DNA from 2 places in the Leptothrix cholodnii SP-6 genome. Region 1 is predicted to be linked to the other one. Evidence: predicted binding sites of a transcription regulator. Region 1 holds the regulator's gene; the other holds the start of a gene.
The links. Region 1 encodes FNR, which switches genes on or off when oxygen is low (the NO sensors DNR and NnrR bind a similar motif). Its sites were predicted from a motif close to TTGATNNNNATCAA; they were not measured.

Region 1 (3,402 bases):
TTCACCCTGGTGGGCTACTTCACCCCCATCCACACGCTGACCGCCGAGGCCATGACGCTCGGATTCGGTCCGTGGGAATGGTTCTGGGTGCTGTTCTACGGCTTTGCCACCTATGGCAATGCCGGCTACATGCGCGAGCAGGTGTGCAAGTACATGTGCCCCTACGCGCGCTTCCAGAGCGCGATGTTCGACAAGGACACGCTCATCATCACCTACGACGCCGAGCGCGGCGAGCCGCGTGGTTCACGCAGCAAGAAGGCCGACCCGACCGCGCTGGGCCTGGGCGCCTGTGTCGACTGCAACCTGTGCGTGCAGGTCTGTCCGACCGGCATCGACATCCGCAAGGGCCTGCAGTACGAGTGCATCGGCTGCGCCGCCTGCATCGACGTCTGCGACAGCGTGATGGACAAGATGGGCTATGCCCGCGGCCTGGTGCGCTACACCACGCAGAACGGCCTCGACGGACGCTGGACGCGCGCCCAGATGTGGCGGCGTGCGCTGCGACCGCGTGTCCTGATCTACACCGTGATCCTGATCGTGATCGTGGTCGCCCTGGGCGTGAGCATCGCGATGCGATCGCCGTTCAAGGTCGACGTGGTGCGTGACCGCGCGTCATTGGCGCGCATCGTCGACGACGGCGTGATCGAGAACGTCTACCGCCTGCAGATCATGAACGCCACCGAAACGACGCAGTCCTACCGCGTCGCCGTCGAGGGCTTGCCGGGGTTGAGCCTGCCCGTGACGGCGCCGGTGCAGGTGGCAAGCGCCGAGGCGCGCTGGATCACCGTGGCCGTGCAGTTGCCGCCCGAGTCCGCCAGCCGTGCCGGCAGCGGGGCGCACACCATCCATTTCGACATCCAGCGCGTGGAGTCCGGCGGCGCTGCGCCGGCGACGCTGCGCGAGAAGTCGACCTTCGTGATTCCACGTTGACAAGCAGGAGCAGCCATGTCGATTGCAGTACAAGCCCCCGGTCCAGCCACCTTGCCGTGGTGGCGTGAGCGCATGTTGTGGCTGGTGCTCGGTGGCCCGCTGGTGGTGATCATGGCCAGTTTCGTGACCCTGGCGCTGGCGTTGAGTCATCCGGACCCGGTGCTGAGCACGGCGCAGTCCGCACGCACCGAATCGGCCGGCGCGACCGGATCGGCGATCGACCCTTCGCGCCTGCCTGCTCAGCAGGCTCGCAACCATGCGGCCACGGGCGGCAAATGAAAGCCGAACTGCGCAACGACCCCGACATCGAGGACCTGGCGCCCGACTACGAAGCGTCCACGACCTTCCCGATGTCGAATTGGGCCAAGCGGCTGTCGGTCGTCTGGTGGCCGGCCTTCCTGTTGGCGGGCGTGACCGAGATGCTGGTGTTCGCCTTCGTCGACCCGGAAGATCTGCGCTGGCTCGGCGGCGCGCCGGTCGACCTCGACCGCACGGCGGTCTACACGGCGGCCTTCTTCGCGTTCTGGGTGCTGATCGGCATCGCCTCCAGCCTCACGCAACTGCTGATGCGTGAGTCGAACGACCTGAACCGGCGTCGTTATCCCTGAGCCTGCAGATCTTCAGCAGCCGGCGCCGTTGACCACGCGCTGCAGGGCGTCCTGGTCGATGATGCGGATGTCGCGCTGCTTGACCTCGAGATAGCCCTCGTCCTGGAACTTCGAGAAGGTGCGGCTGACGGTCTCGAGCTTGAGGCCCAGGTAGCTGCCGATCTCCTCGCGCGTCATGCGCAGCACCAGCGCCGAGGCCGAGAAACCACGCGCCTGCAGGCGCTGCGTCAGGTTCAGCAGGAAGGCTGCCAGGCGCTCCTCGGCACGCATGCTGCCGAGCAGCAGCATCACGCCGTGGTCGCGCACGATCTCGCGGCTCATGATCTTGTGGAACTGGTGCTGCAGCAGCGTGAACTCGCGCGACAGGCTCTCGAGCTGGCCGTACGGGATCAGGCAGACCTGCGAATCCTCGAGCGCCACCGCATCACACGAGTGGCGGTCGTTGCTGATGCCGTCCAGGCCGATCAGCTCGCCGGCCATCTGGAAGCCGGTGACCTGCTCGCGGCCGTCGGTGGCCGACACCACGGTCTTGAAGAAGCCGGTGCGCACGGCATAGAGCGCCGCGAACGCGTCGCCGGAATGGAACAGGCTCTCGCCGCGCTTGACGCTGCGGCGCGTGCTCACCATGTTGTCGAGCGAAGACATCTCGTCGTCTGACAGGCCCACTGGCAGGCACAGTTCGCGCAGATTGCAGGCCGAGCAGGCCACTTTGAGCGCGTTGAGCTGGGAGGAGGCGGCAGTGTCTTGCATGATTTGGTTGATCCTGGGAAGGAATGGCCGACACCTTACCAGCATGCACCGGCAAAGTGCCTCTGTGGTCATGGCGAAGTGAGGGTCGACTCAGGGAATTCTTGAATAGCGCGGACGCATGGTGCTTGAGCCATGTCAAGGTACAGCGCCACCGGCACGGCACAGTGCGCACATGCACACGACGATCTCCGCAGGCACGCAGCCCCAATCCGCGACCACGATCAACGCCGACGTGGCCGCCACGGACCACCAGCCGGTTCTGAGCGAGGAACTGCTGCGCCGCATGGACGGCCCCGGGCCACGCTACACCTCCTACCCCACGGCGGATCGTTTCGTCGAGGCCTACACCGCCGATCACTACCGCCAGGCACTGTCCCAGCGCAGCATCGGTGCGGTGGGCGGCGCAGGTGGGCCGCTGTCGGTCTACGTGCACGTGCCGTTCTGCGAATCGGTCTGCTATTACTGCGCCTGCAACAAGATCGTCACCCGCGACCACGGCCGCTCGACCGCCTACATCGACGCGCTGGCGCGCGAGCTGGAACTGGTCACGCAGACGCTCGGCCGGGGCCAGCGCGTCTCGCAACTGCATTTCGGCGGCGGCACGCCCACCTTCCTGAGCGATGCCGAACTCGACCGCCTGATGGGCGAGTTGCGCCGGCATTTCCACATCGAGCCGCATGGCGAATATTCGATCGAGATCGACCCGCGCACCGTCAGCCGCGAGCGCCTGGCTCACCTCAAGGAGCTCGGCTTCAACCGGGTCTCGTTCGGCGTGCAGGATTTCGACGCCGACGTGCAGAAGGCGGTGCACCGCGTCCAGCCTTTCGAGCAGGTCGAGGCGCTGATGAAGGATGCGCGCGAGCTCGGCTTCCATTCGATCAACGTCGACCTCATCTACGGCCTGCCCAAGCAGACGCCCGAGAGCTTCGCGCGCACCGTGCGCCAGGTCGCCGGACTGCGGCCCGACCGCATCGCGATGTACGGCTACGCCCACCTGCCGCAGCGCTTCAAGCCGCAGCGTCGCATCGTCACCGAAGAGCTGCCGCGTGGCAGCGACCGCATCGGCATGCTGTCGCAGGCCATCAGCGGCTTCATCAGCCACGGCTACCAGTAC
Region 2 (3,402 bases), 2.0 Mb from region 1:
TGTAGCCGGGGATCGAGAGCTCGCCACCGAGGTTGAAGAGCTCGTGCTGGATCACCACCAGCAGCTCGCGCACGTCGGCGGGCAGCGGTTCGGCCAGCAGCACGCCGAGCTGCGAATTGAGTTCGTCGACGTCGCCCATGGCCTGCACGCGCAGGTGATCCTTGGGCACGCGTTGTCCGTCGCCCAGGCCGGTGGTGCCGTCGTCGCCGGTGCGGGTGCTGATTTGTGTGAGTCGATGTGCCATGGCGCGATCGTAGCGCCGGCACAATGCCGGTTTTGGAGACCCTGACCATGACCCCAGCCGCCGACCTGAACGACGCCGAGATCGGTGAACTCGACGATCTGCTTGCCGCCATCCCCGAACCGCTGGAGGCGCTCGATGTCGTGATGCTCGACGGCTACCTGTGCGGCGTGCTCGCACAGCCGATGGCGCTGCCGCCCGAACAATGGCTGCCACCGGCGTTCGACTGGAACCTCGCCGTCGACGAGGACGGCTCGGTCAGCGGCCAGGTGCTCGGCCCCGACACCGTCGGCTGGCACTCAGCCAAGCACGAGCGGCTGGTGAGCCTGGTGATGCGCCGCCATGCCGCGCTGAACCAGTCGCTGGTGGCCGACGGCTGGTTCGACCCGCTCGTGATGCAGCCCACCGACGACGATGGCAATCCGCTGAAGGGTCGCGAGGCGATGACGGCGGCACTCGCGCCCTGGGTGATCGGTTTCGAGCACGCGCTCAACAACTTCCCGGCGCTGCAGGACATGGCGGCGCCCGAACTGCCCGATCTGCTGGCCTGCCTGTGGCGTCACCTGCCGGAGCAGACCGAAGACGAAAAGGCCTACACCAAGGCGCTCGACGACGAGCATCCGTTGAAGTCGCTGGATGCGGCGATCGAGGACCTGGTCGCCAACGTGGTCGAGATCGCCGACCTCGGCCGCGGTCAGATGCTGAAGGTCGAAACCGTGCGGCGCACCGAGCCGAAGGTCGGTCGCAACGATCCGTGCCCTTGCGGCAGCGGGCGCAAGTTCAAGCAGTGCCACGGCCGCAGCGAAAGTGCCTGAGCGGACGGGTTGATGTGGGCATCGCCGGGTGCCGCATCGGCTTGATGATCATCAAGGCCGACGGCGGTCTCGATGTCACACTGAAACCCGTCGAACGAGTTGGAGACCTGAAATGAAAATCCTGGTTGCTGTCGATGGCAGCGAATACACCCGCCGCATGGTCGCCTATTGGGCTGCCCATGATGAATGGCTGGGGCCGGCGCACGAGTACACCGTGCTGACCGTGGTGCCGACCATTCCGCCTCGTGCTGCGGCCGTGCTCGATCGGGAACTGCTGCAAGGCTATTACGCCGATGAGGGCGAAAAGGTTTTCAAGCCGCTGCGCACGTTTCTCGATGCCCAGCGCATCAGCGCGACTTTCCTCAGCAAGACCGGTCATGTGGCCGATGCCATCGCCAAGACCGCCGACGAGGGGCATTTCGATCTGGTCATGATGGGCTCGCACGGCCACAACCAGCTGGGCAATCTGGTGATGGGCTCGGTGGCGACGCGCGTCATTGCGGCTTGCAAGACGCCTGTTCTGCTGATTCGCTGATGCGATGTGCGGTGGAGCCGTTGCGGCTTCTGCGCAGAATGTTCGGCAAAGCGGCCGTGATCGGCGGTTCGCCAGGAGCCCGCGGGATGCGGGTCTCCGATGCCTTCCGTGTCAGCGGATCGGCGTGACAGCCTCTCGGGCGACAGCCTTGCCGGGCTTGGTCTTGGCCTTGCGTCCCGGTTTTGATGCCGGCGCTTCGATCTGGTCGGATGCCGCCTGATTGGTGAGGCTCATCTCGAGGCCGAAAGCGGTGCCGTAGTCGGCAAAATCCTGCGGATGCTTGCGCACTGCCGGACGCTTGCCTGCCTTGACGGGTTTGGCCTTGCGGCCGAAAAAGCCGAGCCAGCGTGACCATGAAAAAAGTGTGCTCATTCTGGTTTCTCCCTGGCCGTTTTCAGGCCTTTCACTGAACGCCGGTTGCATGCGCAGGCCGGGCCGCAGAGTCCGAATCACGCGGGTCGAGGACCGGCTCGACCTGATTCAACGCTGTAACTGGCTTGCGTATGCAGAAGCGATGATTCTGTAACCGGAAACCCCGTGGCTCTCGCAGTCAAGTGTAGCGATTGGTTTCCAAGCTCGATCAGGGCATAACCCCTCTCGTCACTGCGCCCGTGCAGGATGTCCGGGTTGCTGCTTCGTATCAGCGACATCCAGCTTTCCGGGATGCCGCGGGTCGTGAGCGAGGTGGTGACGAACTCGCTGGCCACCACCGCGGAACGTTCGTCGTTGGGCCTGACACGCAGGTTGGCCGCCACATGCCGGTGCACGTCGCCGCCGAGTGCGACGACGTCCTGCACGCCGCTGTCGACCAGGTGCTGCAGCAGCCGTGCGCGCGATGACGCATAGCCGTCCCAGCCGTCGGTGTGCACCAGTTGCCGGCCCAGCGTCTCGAGCCCAGAGGCGCTCATCTGCGTGGCCTGGCCGATCAGTTTCCAGCGCCGCTGGCTGTGTGCGAGCCCTCGGTGCAGCCAGTTTTCCTGCGCGGGGCCGAGCATCGTTCGGTGCCGGTCTGCCAGTTCGTCGCAATGCCAGCGCAGATGCCCGCCCGATTCGTCCGCCGCGTTGCAGGCTTGCACGCTGCGGTGCTGGCGGCCGTCGAGCGTCCACAGCTCGGCCAGTCGGCCCCACGTGTAGCGGTCGTGCATGCGCATGCCCCGTTCGCCCGGGAACTGATCGAGCGCGAGCGGCAGGTGCTCGAAGTAGGCCTGGTAGGCCGCCGCGCGGATGCTCACGAACTCGGCCGCCGACAACTCGCCGGTACCCAGCGCGGCGGCATAGTCGTTGCGCACCTCGTGGTCGTCCCAGGCCAGGATCCACGGGTGCGCCGCATGGGCCGCCTGCAGGTCGTGGTCGAGTTTGTAGGTGGCGTGGCGGGCCCGAAACTGGTCCAGCGTTTCAGGCGCAGGCCCTTCATGCGGCCTGCGCAGAAAGCTCGGGTTGCTGGAGTCGTAGACATAGTCGCCCACGAACAGCACCAGATCGAGGTCGCTGGCCGCGATCTCGCGGTGCACCGTGAAGCGGCCTTGTTCGTAGTGCTGGCACGACGCCAGCGCCAGGCGCAGCCGCGCCGGCTGGCTGTCGGCCGGTGGTGCGGTGCGTGTGCGTCCGATCGGGCTCACCGCGTTGCCGGTGATGAAACGGTAGTGGAAGACCCGCCCCGGCGGCAGCCGATCCACCTGGACCCGCACGCTGTGCGCCAGGCTCGGCAACGCCACCACCTCACCGGTGCGCACCGGCTGGGTGAAGGCCTCGTCGTGCGCCATTTCCCACCGCAGCGGGAGCGGCAGCGGGTCCATGCCGCCGCCATCGGC

Region 2: a site for FNR is predicted at 1,098-1,111, ahead of LCHO_RS04720 (universal stress protein). Genes of this name have one in related genera too.

The regions. Positions count from the first base shown of each region.
Region 1 covers NC_010524.1:3,055,211-3,058,612, reverse strand. Annotated here, with positions in the region: gene ccoG (cytochrome c oxidase accessory protein CcoG) at 1-930, shown strand, start outside; gene LCHO_RS13875 (PI-PLC domain-containing protein) at 946-1,209, shown strand; gene LCHO_RS13870 (hypothetical protein) at 1,206-1,538, shown strand; gene fnr (fumarate/nitrate reduction transcriptional regulator Fnr) at 1,551-2,288, opposite strand; gene hemN (oxygen-independent coproporphyrinogen III oxidase) at 2,461-3,402, shown strand, end outside.
Region 2 covers NC_010524.1:1,006,026-1,009,427, forward strand. Annotated here, with positions in the region: gene LCHO_RS04710 (cob(I)yrinic acid a,c-diamide adenosyltransferase) at 1-244, opposite strand, end outside; gene LCHO_RS04715 (YecA/YgfB family protein) at 292-1,056, shown strand; gene LCHO_RS04720 (universal stress protein) at 1,169-1,591, shown strand; gene LCHO_RS04725 (hypothetical protein) at 1,703-1,963, opposite strand; gene LCHO_RS04730 (alkaline phosphatase D family protein) at 2,041-3,402, opposite strand, start outside.